Regions from separate parts of the Arthrobacter sp. YD2 genome, predicted to be linked through region 4. Evidence: riboswitches for the same ligand, from Rfam matches in the RefSeq annotation. Region 4 holds a riboswitch; each other region holds the start of a gene.

Region 1 (4,600 bases), 620 kb from region 4:
TCCGGCTCCGGGGATGTCCTGGCCGGTGCGGTAGGCGGTTTCCTGGCCCGCGGGGCGACGCCGGAACAGGCGGCATGCTGGGGCACCTACCTGCACGCCGTGGCGGGGGACCGGCTCTCGGCGTCCCGCGGACCCCTCAGCTTCCTGGCACGCGAGTTGCTGGAGGCCATGCCGCCTGTGATTGCGGAACTGAACTAGGCAGCGGGCGCGTTTTGGCGGCCGCCGTACGCGCTGAACCAAGAACGGGCTGCACGGGGCGGCACGGCCTCTTATCCTGAGGTGATGACAGCTAACGAATACCGGACCGGCCCGTCGGGGCGGGCAGCGGCACAAATCCCGTGGCTTTCCTACCGGTTCACCCGCAGCGACGGCGTCGCGGCGGGCTTTTACGTCCTGTTCCTGCTGTTGCTGAGTTTTGTGCCCATCAACATTCCCGGGCTCTCGGTGCTGATTCCGGACCCGGTGGTGGCGGCCTACGTCATCAATCTGGGCTTCTATGCGGTCGCTGGAATTCTGGCCCTTATTGCCGCCCGGCGGTATGTTGCCCGCGAGACCCGGGTCCTTGCCACCCGGCCGGTGCTGACCGCTGCCCTGATCCCGATTGGCGTAATCCTCACAATCATCGCTTCCATGGTGGGCGTGATCATCGCCGGCCAGGCCGAAACCGCCGTGAACCAGGAGGCTGTGCAGGGGCTGGTCACCGAAATGTCTCCCTGGCTGGTGGTGCCGCTGGTCGTCATCCTGGCGCCCTTCGTGGAGGAGTACATTTTCCGGCACCTGCTCATCGGCAAACTCAGCCGCTACTGGAACATCTGGGCGTGCAGCATCCTGTCCGTCCTGCTCTTCGCCTCCATCCACATTGTGGGTAAGGAATCCCTGTCACTGCCGGTCCTGATGCCTTATCTGGCCACCGGTGCCGTCCTGGTCGGGCTGTACGTATGGGCAGGAAACAACTTCATGCTGTCCTACGGCGTGCATGCTGCGAAGAACCTGCTCAGCGTGGTGCTGATCTACGCCATTCCGCCGGAACTGCTGCAGCAGTAATCTCGCCGCGGGAATGCGGCCCCGGCAGGAAGCCATGCCCTAGCATCGGTGGCAGGACCGGACCCGTCCCGGGGCCGGCACACAGAATCGGGGGATCGGCGTGTCAGTAGGCTCAGGAATCGGCGCAGTGTTCGTAATTTTGTATTTCCTGTTGGTGGTCGCAGTGGCCGTCCTTGTGGTCTGGGCCCTGGTACTCGTGATCATTTTCCTCCGGCTGCGGATTGCCCAGCTGCGCGGAGAGTTGCGCGGAGACACCGGAACGGTTAACTGACGCGGCCGGGGGCCTGCGGCCTGCGCCGCCTGTCCCCGGCAACCCCGTCAGCTGATGCAGAACTCGTTGCCTTCGGGATCCGCCATGACGTACCAGGAGTGCGGCCCCTGGCTTGCTTCGGTCAGGAAGGACGCACCCCGTTCCTCCAAGGCGGCCCGGGCCGCGTCCTTATCCTGGCCCTGGAGCCGGACATCCAGGTGAATGCGGTCCTTGACGGTTTTGGGCTCGGGAACCGGCTGAAACAGGATGCGCAACCGGTCCTTCCGGCCCACCTCGTCGGCAGGACAGATGGCGGCGCCGTCCCGCCAGACCCGGACACCGTTGTGCTCGATAACGTCCTCCGGGTTCGCCAAGCCCTGGTCCAGCATGGACGAAATGAAGTCCTGGTCCACGGGCTCGAGCGTCCAGCCCAGGGTTTCGGCCCACCAATCCGCCTGTTGGTGGGCATCGGTGCAGTCAACGCAGATCTGTATATTCGTCATGGCATTGAGGCTAGAACCCGAACAGCACGGCCGTCATTGGTATGCGGACAGATGCAGTCCGCATATTCACCGGCCGGGAATCAGGCCTGGCCGTCAATCCGCTCGGTTTCGGGAGCCCGGACCGGAGAGCCGATGCAGGGCAGCACCCGCTCCGGCCGGGCCAAGTAGAAAAAAGAGCTCCGGGCATCCGAGCCGAAACCGCCGGGCACCATCAGTGTGGAGTATCGCTGGCACCACTGTGGTGTGTCGACGGCGGCGTCCAGGGCGGCGGCCACGGCGCCCACGTTGTGGAACCACATCAGCTGCTGCGTTCCGTCGATTACGAGGTGGATGAGGTCCAGCTCCGGGTCGGCTGCGACCTCGACGTCGGACCACTGATCCCACGCCTCGAGCCGGCGGCGGTGGATCCAATGGACGTTGTGGCCGGGCGCGAAACCGGAGCAGCTGCTGCTGATGGAGGAGTTGTTGAAATCGGGGTTGAAGCCGGAGTTGCTGACACTGGACATGCTCACAGTGGGTTCCTTTTCAGGTTGTCCTTGCCTGCACCGGTTGGAGCAGGCCGCTTCGTCATCCGAACCACCCGCCGAACAGTGGGGTTGGTGTGGGGCCAGTCGGAGCTTTTATGCCCGGCGAACCGGGCGGAGGCCACATCTCGTGAAGCTAGAAACTACTGTAACCGAGGGCACCGACATTTCGACAGAGACGCAATATCAGGGTCTGGTGTGGTCGTGCGGCGTCGGGCGGCGGTGCGCCGGGCGGACCGGGACGGCGGCAACGAAAACTCCCGCTCGCAGAGCTCGCGAGAGTTAATAAAGCCGCCTTACCCGGCCCGTCCGGCACACGGCATCTCGTCTGGGCGATGGCACCCTGACTTGCCTGTCAGGCACTAGCCTCAATCACCAATTCAGCTGGCAGTCTTGAGCCTACGGGTCGTGGAAGTACCCCGTCGCGGGGTCAATGGACGAGAGGAAATCGCGAATAGCGGCCACGTGCTGTTGATGCGTGGGCGGTTCACGCCTGCCGAGGGCGTTGAATCCATAACCATTGTTGGGTCCCGAGACCCAGTCATAGAGAATCGTTCCATCCTCGTCACGCCTGCGCACTGCAAACGTCTCGCCGTCGACGGTGATTGTCCCAAGGCCCGTATAGGTACTCGTGTCCGGCGGTGCAGGGGCAAACACCCACCCCTCATCTGCGGGGTGGCGATCGCTCTCCATACGTTTGATCCTACTGAGCAGGGAGCGATTCCTCACACCGCCCCGTTACCGCCAGCCGGCGTCCGGAGCCACGAGCTTGACGATGCTTTCGAGCAGGTGCGCGTTGTAGTCCACGCCGAGCTGATTGGGCACGGTGATGAGCACGGTGTCTGCGGCCTGCACGGCAGCGTCAGCGGCCAGTTCGGCAGCGATCACGTCGGGTTCGCCGATGTAGCTCTTGCCGAACCGGGCGAGGCCCCCGTCGAGGTGGCCCACCTGGTCACGTCCCTCGGCCTGCGCGCGAAGACCGAAGTAATGCCGGTCCTCCCCGGTCACCAGAGGGATGACGCTGCGGCTCACGGAGACCCGCGGCGTGCCCTGGTGGCCGGCGTCGGCCCAGGCCTTGCGGTAGACCTCGATCTGCTCGGCCTGCAGCTGGTCGAACGGAACTCCGGTGTCTTCGGTCAGCAGGGTGGAACTCATCAGGTTCATGCCCTGCTCACCGGTCCACTTGGCCGTGGCCCGGGTGCCCGAACCCCACCAGATGCGCTCAGGCAGACCGGGAGAAAGAGGATCGATGGCCATGGGGGCGGTTGTCCCGGTCATTGCCGGATCGGACTGGGCCACCCCGGCACCGGCAATGGCGGCACGGAACACCTCGGTGTGCTGGCGAGCCATGTCCGCGTCGGTGGAGTCCGGCCCCGGCACGTAACCGAAGGACTCATAACCCCGCAGGGCAGGCTCGGGGGATCCCCGGCTGATGCCCAACTGCAGCCGTCCGCCGCTGATCAGGTCCGCCACTGCGGCATCTTCCGCCATCGAAAGCGGATTCATGTAGCGCATGTCGATCACGCCGGTGCCGAGTTCGATTTTGCTGGTCCGGGCCGCCATGGCGGCAAGCGTGGGGAACGGGGCGGAGAACTGCGGCGCGAAGTGATGTACCCGCATGTACGCGCCGTCGACGCCGATTTCCTCCGCGGCTACCGCCAGCTCGATCTGCTGCAATACTGCGTCCCGGGCACTGGGCGTCCGGGACCCCAGTGCGTTCCGGTAGTGTCCGAAGGACAGGAACCCTATTCGTTTCATATCAGCCACAGCGCCGGAGCACTCTGCGGTATTCCCGGCCGTCCAGACCCGCGGCCGGGCGCCGCGAAACCACCGTAAGGAAACAGGCACAGTGCACATCACCATGGTCCCGGGTTACAACGGCTCACCACCCGACCAGTGGCAGAGCCGCTGGGAAGCGGAGCTGCCCAACGTCACCCGTTTCGCGCCGTCGTCGTGGGATGAACCCGAGCTGGAGGACTGGATGGCGGCGCTGGACCGGGCCGCCGGAGAGCGGCACGGAGACACCGTGCTCGTGGCGCACAGCCTGGGCTGCCTGGCTGCCGCAGAATGGCTGCTGCGAAATCCCGGTGGCGCCCGCGGCGTCTTCCTCGTCAGCCCGCCTGATCCCGCCGCCGCATCCTTCCCGGCACCGGCCGGAACCTTCCGTAATCCGCGGCTGCAGGAGCTGCCCGTTCCGGCTCTGCTCGTGGCCAGCGAAAGTGACCCGTACTGTGCGTTGCCGGCAGCAGAGGCGATGGCCGGAGCATGGAGGGTTCCCG
Region 2 (4,600 bases), on a different contig from region 4:
GACAGCCAGCAGCAGTGCGGGCCGGACGCCCGGTTTGCCCGGACGTCGGGACGGCGCGGGCGCGGCGGTCGATGCGGCTGCGGCGGGCGCGTGTACGGGAGGAAGAAGTGTGGTCATCGGTTCGCCTTTTCGGTTTCAGGCAGCGAGGGCACGGGCAGAGCCCTGCTGTGCGTCGGTGAGGATGCGCGGATCCAGCAGCGGGTGGATCAGGTCCACCGCCAGGTTGACTGCCACAAAAACCGCGGCGGTCAGCAGGACGAGCCCCTGGACCAGCGGCACGTCCTGAGCGGTCACGGCCTGCAGCACCACGGACCCCAGCCCGGTGCGGGAAAACACGGTTTCGGTGATCACGGACCCGGCGAAGAGGGTGCCCACCGTGATGCCCAGGATGGCCAGCGCGGGACCGGCGGCGTTTTTGAGCACGTGCCGGAAAAAGATCCGGGCCGGGGAAGCGCCCTTGGCCCGCAGCACGTCGATGAACGGCAGCCGGTAGACCTGGTCCGCGCTTTTCAGCAGCACCTGTGCCAGCGGCGCGGAGACGTGGACGGCCAGCACAAACACCGGCACGGCCAGGGACAGGAACGAGCCGTCGGGGAAAATGGAGAGCACACCCAGCCGGATGGAGAGCAGCTCCAGCAGGACCAGGCCCAGCCAGAACACCGGCACCGCCGAGAACAGCGGCGGCAGGTTCGCCAGGATCCGGCGCACCCGCCCGGACGGTGCCAGCACCGCGGCGGACACCACTGCCAGGGCAATAACGACGGCGGCCGCCAGAGCCGATCCGGCCAGCGCCAGCGTGGAGCCCAGCGCCCCGCCGATCCGCTGCATCACCGGTTCCCCGGAGGTCAGCGAGTACCCGGCGTCGCCCTGCAGCAGGGCGCCGAGCTGGTGGAGGTACTGCACCGCCAGCGGCTGGTCATACCCGTACTGGGCCTTCATGGTGTCGATGGCGGCCTGGTCCACGGCCGAATCCGCGGTGAGGAAAATGGTGACCGGATCGCTGGGCAGCAGCTGCACGGCAAGGAAAATCAGCGTGTACGCCAGCCACACCACCAGGACGGCCTGGCCGGTGCGCAGCAACAGATAACGGGTCACGGCTTAGCTCCCCGCCGTCCAGGCGCCCTGGAAGATGGGCGCTGTTCCGGACGTGAAGTCAATGTGCGTGTCCGGGCCTGCGCCGTAGACCTGCACCTCGTCCCACAGCACCAGGGAGTAGGCCTGCTCCAGGACCAGGGCACGCTGCTCCTCGGCCAGGATCCGGTCCCGGTCCGGTCCGGGCCCGGCTGCGCGCTCGGCGGCGAAGAGCTTATTCAGTGCCGGGTCCGAGGTGTGGGTCATGGTGTTGTTGTCCGGTTCGAAAATGGGCCCGAGTCCGCCGTATATGAACTGCCGGGTGCCGAAGAGTTCGACGGCGGGGTCCGGCATGGCGGTGGCCAGGAACGTGTTGTCCGCCGCCCGGTTCTTCAGCTGCACGCCGATCTGCCGCCACTGCTGTTCGATCAGTTCGAAGGCCGGTTTGATCACCACGGAGTTGTTGGAGCTGGTGACGGTCAGGGCCAGCTTTTCGCCGTCCTTATCGCGGATGCCGTCAGCGCCCACCGTCCACCCGGCGTCGTCCAGCAGGGCCTTGGCCTGTTCCGGGTCATAGGCCAGCTCAGCGCTGAGGTCCACGAATCCCGGTGCCCCGTGGTTCAGCACGGAGGCGGCGATGGTGTAACTGTCCGAAAGCACGGTGTCCTTGATGGACTGCCGGTCGATGCCCAGCTGCAGTGCGCGGCGGACCTGCGGATCTGCGAGCCGTCCGCTGCCGGTCCGGACAGCGGCCATGTTTGACGTCAGGTCGGTTCCCGCCGGCGCCAGGACCTGGCTCCCGCTGGCGGCCAGTGCGGCTTCGTCTGCCGGCTGCAGTCCGCGGACCAGGTCCACCTGACCGGATTGCACGGCACCGGCCCGGTGCGCCACCTCGGGCAGGTACTTGATGACCACCCGGTCCAGATACGCTGCGCCCTGGTTGTCCGCGGTCTCGGGTGCCCACGCGTAGTCCCCGCGCTTGGCCAGCACCACCTCCTCGTCGGGTTTCTCGGATTCGAAGACAAACGGGCCGGAACCGGAAATGCGGGACAGGGCGGACTGTCCGGCGGCGTCAAGGCCCAGGGTGGCCGGGGAGACCAGACCGGCGGTGACGGAGGAGGTGGCCCGCAGGAAGTTGGAATTCGGAGCGGCCAGGGTGACCTTTACCTGGTCCGGGGCCGTCACTTCACTGGAGGTATAGCCGGCGAAGTCGACGTTCGGCTGGATCTGGGCAGCGGGAATACCGAATCCGAAACTGTCCAGATTCGCTTTGACCGCGGCGGCATCCAGCGGCGTGCCGTCGCTGAAGGTGACACCGGGGCGGATGGTGAAGATGAACTCGGTGTGCTCGGCGTTGGCTGAGAATTCGGAGGCGAGCCACGGCACCAGATCACCTGACTCCGGATCGAAATAGGTCAGCCGGTCCAGCACGCTGTTCAGCACGTTGGCTTTTTCGTAAAACCGGGCGGACTGGGTTTGCCAGTTGTTGATCGGCGTGACCTCGGCGTAGATCAGGGTGCCGCCCTCCACCGGGGTTCCGGCGGCCACCCGGGTTCCGGGGCCCTGGTCCGACGCCGCCTGCTGGCAGCCGGTCAGGGCCAGGGCTGCCGCCGCGAAAGCGGCGGCGATCTTCAGGGCGGTGCGCCGCCGCAGCAGCGCCCCGGTATCGGGGGTGGCCCCTGGTCCGGGGTGAGGGTCTGTCTGGTTCAGGTAAAGCATGGGGCGGTCCTCTCAGTCATCACCGAGGCACACCGCATCCAGGCACGTTGGAGGCCATCACCGCATGGCAAAGCAGCGGTCATGGACCAACGGTGAATGAGGTTTCTCCATCGGTCCTGGCATTAGCACCGTCCCCCGAAGGGTGGTTGCTGCGACGTCAACGAGCCAGGTCTCTCAGCCGCTCTGGATGGTAAGTCGTCCAAAACAGGTTGTGCGGACAGGACCCATACAAACCCGCCCGGACCCGGTCCGCAAGGCCGGTGACGAAATATTTCCCTTGATGACAAAGACAGTTTTTGATGGGCCCTTACCGCGCGCGCGAAGGACCTGGCGGAGGATTGTTTTGTTCCTTTTTGCCGGGCCCGGCCGGGCTTGACAATGCGGTGCCGGCTGGGAGTACGGTTCTGCACATCCCGTTTCCGCCGGACCCCGGATATCTCAGCTGCCTCGCTGGAACTAGGGGTTTATGAATAGCGGGAAATATATCCCCGGCGGCTGTTTGTAAACCATTGTGACCGCCTGCTGAAGTTATTCTCTCCGGTCGTTTCGTCCCTGCCGACAGCAAGGCGAAAGCCGGTACCGGCCGGTTGCCGTTCACCGGCTTCAGGGGTGGGGAATCCGCCGCCGTCATGCGGACCCGCCGGGCCGGACGCGAAGGCTGCGCAAAAATCAACCACATTTTTAAAACCCTTTTATAAACGTCAGGATTGGTGCTAAATGGGTATATCCACCGCCCCGGAAATATGCTGGAAGATTCCAGGCCATCGCGTGTATTCGGTCCATGAAACGGCAGCCTTGGTACAGCTGGAATGGCCCGCTGAATTGGATGAAAAGGACCTGCTGGAAGGAGGGCACGTTGCTGTTTCCGCTGCCGCCGCAACGGGGGTGCATACCAGCTATTTTGCGGTGCTGTCCGTAGACCGCGGGAGCCGCACCATGACCCTCTACGTGAAGCGGAGCGCACGCGGGCTGGTCAGCGCGGCGATGCTGGACCCGGCAGGCGGTGCGGTGCTGTCCATCTCCCGGCCGGGCCCGGGCATCCTGCTGCCCGGCTCCGTCCGCCGCCCCCTGTTCGTTGCCGCCGGTTCCGGTCTGGCCTCCGGTCTGGGCCTATTGGGGAGGCTGCTGCGGGACCCGGCACGGCAGTATGAACGCGCCGCCCTGTTTTTTGTAGGCCGCAGCGATGAATGCGACACGGTCCGCGACGTTCTTGCAGCCGGCGGGCTGGCAACCTCCGTTGAGTTGCGGCTGTGGGATGCCGGCAGCCAGGGCCGGCGCGTCACCGCTCAGGATCTGCTGGGCGTCCTGGCTACCCTGCACCCGGATTGGATTTACGTCTGCGGACCCGCGTCCTTTGCCGGGATGGTCCGGGAAGCTGCTGCCGCAACCGCCGGACCGGCTGCGGCGGTGGTGGCCGAGTGCTACGACCCGCCTCTGGAACCGGCCCGGCCGGAGTGAGGCAGGAACCGGAGAATCCAGCCGGCGCGCACGGCGTCCGGTGATCCGCCGCACCCCGGATCGGGCAGGCTTCGCCGGGGGCGGTACATGTACTGTTTATCCTGCGGCTCAGAAGCGGAAGTGCTTGCCGGGGGATGGGGGATCCTGAAATGGACTTTGATGCTGGCACGGCTGACCAGCTCATAGCGGCCTGTGACGAGGCCGCCGCTGCGTTGGGTGAGCAGCGCGGTCCGCGGGCCTCGGCTACGGGAGAAGCGCTGGAAGAATTCCGCGGCCCGTTCGCGGACTCGTACCGCCGGAATGCCGCAGCGCAGCTGGCAGCACGGAACATCCTGATCGGCGCGCTGGAGGA
Region 3 (4,600 bases), on a different contig from region 4:
GAGCACCTGCGGTGAGCACCGGGCACGTCCGGAAAGGTGGATGCGGTCTGTCATGGGAAGAGTTTTCGCCCGGACAGGACCCGTTGGCAAGGGAGGAATTCCGGTACCGAGCGTCCGCGGCAGGGATTGCCTCCGGCGGTGCCGGGCGTTCCACCGTTCCGCTAGGCGAAGAAGGCTGCCTGCAGCGGGCCGGCGATCTCCCGCACGTTGGTGAGGAAACCGTCGTGCCCTATCGGGGCGCGGATCAAATGCACCTGTGTGCCGCGCGGCAGTGCCGCAGCGAGGTCGGCCGATTGCTGCGGAAAGTAGAGGCGGTCTGATTCCACGGCAGCCACAAAGAATTCCGCCGTCGTCCGCGCCAGGGCCTGGCGCAGCGAGCCGCGCCCGCGGGCGACGTCGTGCCCCATCAACGCTTCGGTCAGGACCAGGTAGGTGTTGGCGTCGAAACGGCCGGCCAGCTTGCCGGCCTGGTGGTCGAGGTAGCTTTCGACGGCGTATCGGCCCCGTTCAGCGGGCAAAACGGCGCCGAAGGGGTTCTCGTCCTCCTGCGGGCTGCGCCCGAACCGGTATTCGAGCTCCGGTTCGGACCGGTAGGTAATGTGGGCGATCCGCCGGGCCAGGCCGAGGCCTGCCAGGGGCGGGTTCCCGTTGTAGTAATCGCCGCCGCTGAAGTCCGGGTCCAGCCGGATGGCGGCAATCTGCGCCTGCGCAAAGGCGATCTGTTCGGCGGTGCTGGCCGGGGTTGCCGCGATCACGGCACAGCGCTGCACCCGGTCCGGCTCCGTGGCCGCCCATTCCAGCGCCCGCGCCCCGCCCAGGGAGCCGCCCAGCACGGCATGCCAGCGGGCAATGCCAAGGCGGTCCGCCAGCCGTGCCTCGGCCCGCACGGCGTCTCGGATGGTAACCAGCGGGAACCGTGAGCCCCACGGCAGGCCCTGCGGGTCCAGCGAGGACGGGCCGGTGGAGCCGTAGCAGCCGCCGATCATATTCGCCGCGACCACGTAGAACCGATTGGTGTCCACGGGCCGGCCCGGCCCCACCAGCTCATCCCACCAGCCGGGCTCATCCGTGTGCCCGCGGGCCACATGGGTGCTTCCGGTGAGGGCGTGGGCCACAAACACGGCGTTGCTCGCGTCCGCGTTCAGCTGGCCCCACGTCTCATACCCGAGGACGACGTCGGGCAGGTATCCGCCGGTTTCCAGTTCAAGTCCGCCGATCGAGGCGAACCGCAGCACCCCGTCCACGGCGGTGGCGGGGTACTGCGGTGCAGAATGCCGAATAGTCACGGTGCCCCGTTACGCGCCCTTGGCGGCCCGGAAGCCGGCCTCGAGATCCGCGAGGATGTCGTCAATGTGCTCGATGCCCACGGAGAGCCGCACGAGCCCGGGGCTGACTCCGGCGGCGAGCTGCGCCTCGGCTCCCAGCTGGCTGTGCGTGGTGGAGGCCGGATGGATGACCAGCGAGCGCACGTCACCCACGTTGGCCACATGGGAGTGCAGTTCCAAACCATCCACGAACCGCTTGCCTGCTTCCACTCCCCCGGCAATCTCGAAGGACACAATGGCCCCCGTTCCGCGCGGGCCGTACTTGCGTCCGCGTTCGAACCACGGGCTCGACTCCAGGCCCGCGTACGCAACGGACAGGACGTCGTCGTGCGCCTCCAGCCAGTTGGCAACCTCGACGGCGTTGGCCACGTGCCGCTCCACCCGCAGGCTGAGGGTTTCCAGGCCCTGGGCAATAAGGAACGCGTTGAACGGTGAGACCGCCGAGCCGAGATCGCGCAGCAGCTGCACACGTGCCTTGAGGATGAAGGCCAGGTTGGCGCCAAGCGGGCTCCCGACCCCCAGGTCCCGGGCGTAGACCAGCCCGTTGTAGCTCTCATCCGGTGTGTTGAAGCCGGGGAACTTCTCCGGGTCCGCCGCGAAGTCGAAGTTCCCCGAATCCACGATGACGCCGGCAATGGAGGTGCCGTGCCCGCCGAGGTACTTGGTGGCCGAGTGCACCACAATGTCCGCACCCCATTCAATGGGGCGGATGAGGTACGGCGTGGCGAGCGTGTTGTCCACGATCAGCGGCACCCCGGCCTGGTGTGCCACGGCGCTGATGCCTTCAAGGTCCAGTACGTCCTGGCGCGGGTTGGACACCACCTCGCCGAAGAACGCCTTGGTGTTGGGCTGCACCGCGGTGCGCCACTGCTCCAGGTCATCCGGGTCCTGCACAAAGGTGGTCTCGATGCCGAACTTCTTCAGCGTGTGCTTTAACAGGTTGTACGTGCCGCCGTACAGGCTGGGGCTGGCCACAATGTGGTCACCGGCCTGGGCCACGTTCAGCAGGGCGAAGGTTTCCGCGGCCTGTCCCGAGGCCAGCAGCAGTGCGCCGACCCCGCCTTCCAGGGACGCGATCCGGTTCTCCACCGCTTCCTGGGTGGGGTTTCCGATCCGGGTGTAGATGGGTTCAAGATCGGCCAGGGCAAACCGGTTTGCGGCTGCCTCGGCGCTGGGAAAGACGAAGGACGATGTCTGGTAGATGGGCAGGGCGCGGGCGCCGGTGACGGCGTCGGGCTCCTGTCCTACGTGGATCTGACGGGTTTCAAAAGACCAATCTGCACTCATGATGCTCCCTCATTCCAGGGGCCGCACACTACCTTCGCGGGAACATCCGGGTACGCCGGATGTCCGGTGGGGTTTGTGGGACCCGCGCTTGCCGGACGCCCTTTTGGCGTGCGGCCAGGTCTTCACCCGGGGCACCCCACCGCGGTTGGAGGGTTGCCGGCCAGCAAGCCGGGGCTATCTGCTGGCACTCATGACCTGCACCCATAAAAACTGATCCGCTGAGGATGCGCAACCTTCGTGACTTTTCGTGAAAAAATAACCGGCCCCGTGTATAGATTTCGTGTCCTGAGGCAACTGGATTTCTTCTTAGGCTTCCCTTAGTCGAGACGGGCATCACAACGTGCCACAATGAGCCGCATGCGCTTGGACCATGTTTCTTATGCCTGTGAATCCGACGGTCTTTTGGCCACCACCGAGAGGATTGCTGCTGCTCTCGGAGCCGACTTCGTAAAGGGTGGCGTCCACCCCCGATTCGGTACCCGCAATATGATCCTGCCCCTGGCCAACAACCAATATGTGGAAGTTGTCGAGGTGCTCAACCACCCTGCCTCGGACAAGGCGCCCTTCGGGCAGGCCGTCCGCCAGCGCTCCGAATGCGGAGGCGGCTGGATGGGGTGGTGCGTTGCAGTCGATGACCTCTCGCCCTTCGAAGAACGCCTGGGCCGCCCGTCAGTGCCGGGCAACCGCAAATTCCCTGATGGCCAGGAACTCACCTGGCGCCAGATCGGCATCAACGGCCTGATCGCGGATCCCCAGGTGCCCTACCTGCTGCGCTGGGATGACGGCACCGAGGCACTGCACCCCTCCAATGCCCTGCCCGGGATGCCCGGTTCGGTGAAACTGAATTCGCTGACCATCGCCGGTTCGGCTGCCCGGGTCACTGACTGGCTGGGCCACCCGGTGGAGGCACCGCTGGAGGGCGTCGATGTCACCTGGATCGCTCCGGCCGGCACGCCCGGCATCATGTCGGTCACCTTCGACACCGCCAACGGCCGGGTGGAGATCTAGCTCCGGGGTTTTTCGGCCGGTTTGGGGTTTTCCGTCCGGTCTGAGAATTCCCTCCGCTGCAAAGTGGCAGGAATTTCCCAAACCGGTAGATTCTCTCTCCGAGCCGCAGGTTTTCCACATTTGAGCCTGGTTCGCTCGCATCTACGCCACCGCCCTTCCACCCTGAAGGCGTGAATCCCGAGCTCATCTTCGCGGCTGACGCCGATTCCTTCGGCTCAGGCCGCCGTTCCCTTGCCCTGCAGTGCCGGGCGGGGCAACTGGTGCGGCTTCGTGCCGGGATCTATATCGACGTCGAGGTATGGCGACAGCTCCGTGCCTGGGAAAAAGAGCGGGTACGTATCCAGGCAGCATCACAACAGGTGCCCGGGCAACGCGTCCTCGTCCAGCAGTCCGCCGCCGTCATTTGGGGGCTACCGGTGATCGATTCACCACCTGAGGTACTACTGCTGGCTTCCCCGTCCTCCCACGGCCGGCGCCGGGGCGGTCTCCACTGGACGGAACGTAAGCTGCTGGAGCCGCTCGATGTTGTGGAGGGAATGTCGCTGACCTCCCGTGCACAGACCGCTCTGGACATGGCCGCGTATCTGGCTTTCGAGCACTCAGTTCCGGCTATGGACAGTGTCCTGCGCCCGGACCTGGTGCACGGCCGCCCAGCCACGAACAAAGACGAGCTGGAAAAACTGGCTCGGAACCTGCCCGACATGGCCAAACAGACGAGGGCCCGGCGCGTAATCGACTTTGCCGACCCCCGGTCCGAGTCCCCAGGGGAATCGTATTCACGTGCAGTTCTGCACCGCCATGGTTTTCCGGTTCCGGAGCTTCAGTATGAATTTCTTACTTCAATGGGTCACTTCCGAACAGATTTTTATTGGAAGGACCAGCGGGTGGTCGGAGAATTCGACGGTGCAGTGAAGTACGGTGCCAACGGATCCGTACTCCCTCCGTCGTGGGACACGCTGATGCGGGAAAAACGTCGCGAA
Region 4 (4,600 bases):
TGGCAATGTCGTACTGGTCCGCACGGGCAATCAGGGACGCCATGGCGTACGGAGAGGAGCAGTCCATGCGGATCTTCTCGTCCCAGTCCAGGGTCATAAACGCCCACTGCGGATCCACATTGGGGTTCACCACGCTCAGGTTCAGCTGGTGCGCTTCGGCAATGGCGCCCCAGTAATCCACTGACGCACCGCCCAGGGGGTCGGCACCGATATGCAGCCCGGCACTGCGGATGGCATCCAGGTTCAGCACCGAGGGGAGGTCCTGGACGTAGTTCTGCAGGAAGTCGTAGGTCCCTACGGAGTCGGCCAGACGGGCCTCGCCCAGCGGAATGCGCTTCACGCCCTCCAGGCCGGCTTCAAGCAGCTGGTTGGCACGGTCCGCCACCCAGTTGGTGATGTCCGATCCGGCAGGACCGCCCGTGGGCGGGTTGTACTTGAAACCGCCGTCTGCGGGCGGATTGTGGGACGGCGTGACCACAATGCCGTCCGCCTGATCGGTCCGCGAAGCGTTGTACTTCAGGATGGCGTGGCTGACGGCCGGGGTGGGAGTGAAGCCGTTCCGTGCATCAATAAGCACGTTCACGCCGTTGCCGGCGAGGACTTCCAGGGCGGTGTTCTGTGCCGGCTCGGAGAGGGCATGGGTGTCCTTGCCCATAAACAGCGGCCCGGTGATGCCTGCCGAGGTGCGGTACTCCACAATCGCCTGCGTGATGGCAGCAATGTGCCGTTCATTAAAAGCGCCGTTCAGGGAGGAACCCCGGTGGCCGGAGGTACCAAACGCCACCCGCTGGGCGATGTTCGATGGGTCCGGCGCGACGTCGTAATAGGCGTCCAACAGCGCGGTGAGGTCTACAAGGTCGGAAGGTTCGGCACGGTTGCCTGCACGATTAGACATACCCCTAAGCATGCCAAAGAAACACCGGGGGCGGCAGACGGACTGCTACGCGTGTATCGCCTGCCGCCGCCGTATGCTCTTATCCACACAGCGGCGGGACCGGCGGGGAAGGCGGACAGGCATGAGCATGCAGGGCAGTGCAGCCCCCGGACGCGTCCGCGCCCGTGCCGTGCGCCCCGGCACCGTCGCGGCCGCGGTTTTCCTCAACGCGGCGTACGTCTGTGCAACGCCGGTGTTCTGGTTCTCCTGGACCCAGCGGAGTGCATTTGCCCTGCCACGCTGGGCCTCGGATGCCGCCGGGATTGCCGGCGGCGTCCTGCCCGTCCTGGCTTTCGCAGCAGCCTGGGCCGCCGCCGCCGTCCTGGTTGCCCGCGGTCGGCGGCAGGAGGGCTGGACGGTGTTCAATACCGTCTGCGCGCTGGGTCTCCTGTCCGCTGCCGCCGGAATGCTGACCCTGACCAGCGCCGGTCTGGGCAGTTAGCGCGCATTTCCACGGGCCTTTAAGTAAAGGACTGCGGCACGCGGAGTACTCTCCCGCGTACCGCAGTCGGATGAACCGGGCTAGCGGTCCTTGTGTTTCGCCGTGAAATTCGAGTTATCGGCGTTCAGGCCCTGGGCCAGGTTCGAATGGACCTCGGTGCGCGGATCGGACCGGTCCTGGCTGCCGCTGCCGTCCGGCACCTCTTCGCCCAGGTTCTGCATGAGGTTGTCGGCGGCGTTCTCGATTGGATTGGTCGGTTCGGGTCCGGGATCCTTCGCATTGGTGTCAGCCATGATGCCCTCCTCTGCCTTCGACTATCAGCAACCTTATGATCGCAACTTTAGCTACCAGAGGCGGCTGCTGGCCAGCCGTGCACCTTCCCCCAGCGCCTCAAGCTTGGCCTGGGCAATCTGCGGATGCACCCGCCCGCCCAGGCCGCAGTCCGTGGAAGCGATGACGTTCTCCCGGCCCACCAGCCGGGCAAAGCGTTCAATCCGGTCCGCCACCAGCTCCGGATGTTCCACCACGTTGGTGGCATGGGAGACGACGCCCGGGATGATCACCTTGCCCGCCGGCAGCTTGGTGTCCTCCCAGACCCGCCATTCATGTTCGTGGCGCACATTGCCCGCCTCGAAGCTGTAGCCCCCGGCATTGATCGTCAGCAGCGTGTCCACCAGATGCCGGAACTCGATGTCGGTGGTGTGCGGCCCGTGCCAGGACCCCCAGCACAGGTGGAAGCGGATCCGATCCTCCGGCAGGCCCCGCAGCGCATAGTTCAGCGCTTCCACACGGATCTGAGTGAAGCGCAGGTAGTCCTGAACCGAAGGCTCCGGGTTGATCTGGTCCCAGTTCTCCGCAATCGACGGATCATCAATCTGCACGATCAGCCCGGCGTCGATAATCGCCTTGTACTCTTCCCGCATGGCATCCGCACACGCGTAGATGAACTCCTCCTCCGTGGCGTAGTACTCGTTGGCAATCCGGGAACAGGAACCGGGGGAAAGCGAGGCCAGGAATCCTTCCGTCAGATCTGCCGCGGCCAGGCCGGCCAACAGGTTCGCGATATCCCCCGCCACGGCGTCGTGCCCGGTGTACTTCACCGGACCCGTGACCTTCGGGAAGATCTTCTGCGCCCCGGTGGTGATCCCCGAGGACGGGTCGGTGTAGGCCGCAGCGAAGCGCTGCCGGTCGCGGCGGTCGCCGAAGCTCGTCAGGACCACGTTGCCCGGCGAGGAGCGGACGGGTTCCATCTCCCAGATGCCAGTCTCGGCCACGCTGAGACCGCTGAGCCTGGCAAAGGAATAGGACCACCAGGCGCCGTAATCCACTGCGGAGGACATGGCGTGCCCGTACTCGCCGTCGTTGGGGATGTCGATGCCTGCCTGCTGCTGGCGGCGCACCAGGTCCGTCACGGCGGCCTGCAGGAGCTCCGCGTAGCCCCCGGTATCCGCAGGGTTCGCCTCCCGGGCGGCATTGGCAGCCAGCAGCTCGGGCGTGCGCGGAAGGGAACCGGCATGGGTGGTCAGAATACGGTCAGTGCTTTTACGCATGGGAATCCTCTGGGATTTCGTGCTCTTGCCCGCACCGGATGCCTGAAAAAAAGGCGGAGCGGGCCGCTTCGTCATCCGAACCACCCGTGAAGCATGGGGTTGGTGCACGGCCAAGTCGGAGCTTGGCGGCCGTGTCTCCTGAAGCTGGTGCCATCGTAACCATGCCGTGCCGCCCGCACCAAGTACATGACGGAACGCAAAAAGGACGGCGGCCCCGGGAAATCCCGGTGCCGCCGTCCATGAGGAGGCGTTGGTGCTGCCCTGCGGCTAGCGCACGCCGCTCATCAGCTTCTTGATGGCCGGGGTCGCCGCTGCCAGGGCGATGCCCAGGACAATGGCGGTTCCGCCGCTGAACAGGAAGTAGCTGACCTCGGTCTCGGGGTTGTAGAACTGTGCCAGCCAGCCCGCGAGGGTGGTGCCCAGGGAAACCGAGAGGAAGAACAGGGCAACCATCTGGGTCCGGAAGACCTCCGGGGCCAGTTTGGTGGCCACGGACAGGCCGATCGGGGAGATGAAGAGTTCCGCGAAGGTGAACAGCAGCAGGATGCCGACCAGTGCCAGCAGCGGGGTGCTGTTGGCGCCGCCGCCGGAGAACGGGATGAAGGCGAGGAATGCCAGGCCCATGACGGCAAGGCCCAGGGCGAACTTCAGCGGCGAGGACGGCTGCCGGTCGCCCAGCTTGGTCCAGACCGCAGCGAAGACGGCTGCGAAGATGATGATGAAGATCGGGTTGATCGACTGCACCCAGCTCGGCGGCATGGTCCAGCCGAAGATGGTCCGGTTCAGGGACGTGTCGGCGTACAGCGCCACCACGGTGAACTGCTGCTGGAACAGGGCCCAGAAGGCGGCGCTGGCGATAAACAGCGGCATAAAGGAGTACACCCGGCGCCGTTCCAGCTTGTTGACCTTTTTGCTGCCCAGGATGATGACGAAGTAGGTAACCGCGGCCAGGATGGCCACAACGGCCATCACCACGGCCAGGTTGCCGGCGCTCAGGATGCCGAACACCACGGCCAGGACAATCACGACGACGGCGGCCGCCGCGTAGATCCCTACCTTGAGGTACTGCTGCCGAGGCAGCGGATTGGCCACTTCGTGGGCGGTCTCGGGCAGGTACTTGCGGGTCATGCCGTACTGGACCAGGCCGATGGCCATGCCGACGGCGGCGAGGCCGAAGCCGTAGTGGAAGCCGAGTTCCACCTGGGCAAGGCCGGTCAGGAGGGGGCCCACCAGGGCGCCAAGGTTGATGCCCATGTAGAAGATGGAGAACCCGGCGTCACGCCGTTCATCCTTCTCCGCGTACAGGGTGCCCACCAGGGAGGTGGCGTTGGCTTTGACGCCGCCGGAACCGAGGGCAATCATGATCAGGCCCGCTGCCAGCCCGGGCGTGCCCGGCAGGACGGCCAGGGCAATGTGGCCGAGCATAACGACGGCGGCAGAGTAGAAGAGCACGCGCTCGGACCCGAGGACGCGGTCCGCCAGCCAGGCAGCAAGAATGGTGGAGAGGTAGACACCGCCGCCGTAGGCGCCGACCAGAGAGGTTGCAACAGCAATATCGATGCCGAGGCCGCCGTCAGTGACCGAGTAGTACATGTAGTACAGCAGGATGCCCTGCATGCCGTAGAACGAGAATCGTTCCCACAGCTCGACACTGAAGAGATTGGCCAACATCCG

What was found. A riboswitch is a leader RNA that binds a small molecule or an ion and turns the genes downstream of it on or off. The one in region 4 is predicted to bind S-adenosylmethionine.
Region 1: linked by a shared signal. The riboswitch ahead of QWJ37_RS03740 (hypothetical protein) and the one ahead of QWJ37_RS00720 (cobalamin-independent methionine synthase II family protein) in region 4 are both predicted to bind S-adenosylmethionine.
Region 2: linked by a shared signal. The riboswitch ahead of QWJ37_RS13480 (ABC transporter substrate-binding protein) and the one ahead of QWJ37_RS00720 (cobalamin-independent methionine synthase II family protein) in region 4 are both predicted to bind S-adenosylmethionine.
Region 3: linked by a shared signal. The riboswitch ahead of QWJ37_RS11820 (bifunctional o-acetylhomoserine/o-acetylserine sulfhydrylase) and the one ahead of QWJ37_RS00720 (cobalamin-independent methionine synthase II family protein) in region 4 are both predicted to bind S-adenosylmethionine.

Annotation. Positions count from the first base shown of each region.
Region 1 is NZ_JAUHHB010000001.1:757,749-762,348, forward strand. It holds gene QWJ37_RS03720 (NAD(P)H-hydrate dehydratase) at 1-198, shown strand, start outside; gene QWJ37_RS03725 (CPBP family intramembrane glutamic endopeptidase) at 283-1,044, shown strand; gene QWJ37_RS03730 (hypothetical protein) at 1,145-1,315, shown strand; gene QWJ37_RS03735 (VOC family protein) at 1,363-1,797, opposite strand; gene QWJ37_RS03740 (hypothetical protein) at 1,878-2,309, opposite strand; SAM riboswitch class IV at 2,325-2,457, opposite strand; gene QWJ37_RS03745 (hypothetical protein) at 2,721-3,014, opposite strand; gene QWJ37_RS03750 (LLM class flavin-dependent oxidoreductase) at 3,060-4,079, opposite strand; gene QWJ37_RS03755 (alpha/beta hydrolase) at 4,171-4,600, shown strand, end outside.
Region 2 is NZ_JAUHHB010000003.1:529,096-533,695, reverse strand. It holds gene QWJ37_RS13490 (ABC transporter permease) at 1-117, opposite strand, end outside; gene QWJ37_RS13485 (ABC transporter permease) at 136-1,095, opposite strand; gene QWJ37_RS13480 (ABC transporter substrate-binding protein) at 1,099-2,790, opposite strand; SAM riboswitch class I at 2,895-2,984, opposite strand; gene QWJ37_RS13475 (hypothetical protein) at 3,559-4,248, shown strand; gene QWJ37_RS13470 (hypothetical protein) at 4,398-4,600, shown strand, end outside.
Region 3 is NZ_JAUHHB010000003.1:159,614-164,213, forward strand. It holds gene QWJ37_RS11810 (SRPBCC domain-containing protein) at 1-54, opposite strand, end outside; gene QWJ37_RS11815 (homoserine O-acetyltransferase) at 162-1,280, opposite strand; gene QWJ37_RS11820 (bifunctional o-acetylhomoserine/o-acetylserine sulfhydrylase) at 1,296-2,612, opposite strand; SAM riboswitch class IV at 2,692-2,808, opposite strand; gene QWJ37_RS11825 (VOC family protein) at 2,970-3,620, shown strand; gene QWJ37_RS11830 (hypothetical protein) at 3,791-4,600, shown strand, end outside.
Region 4 is NZ_JAUHHB010000001.1:132,767-137,366, reverse strand. It holds gene pgm (phosphoglucomutase (alpha-D-glucose-1,6-bisphosphate-dependent)) at 1-895, opposite strand, end outside; gene QWJ37_RS00730 (hypothetical protein) at 1,017-1,376, shown strand; gene QWJ37_RS00725 (hypothetical protein) at 1,457-1,669, opposite strand; gene QWJ37_RS00720 (cobalamin-independent methionine synthase II family protein) at 1,721-2,926, opposite strand; SAM riboswitch class IV at 2,943-3,070, opposite strand; gene QWJ37_RS00715 (peptide MFS transporter) at 3,194-4,600, opposite strand, start outside.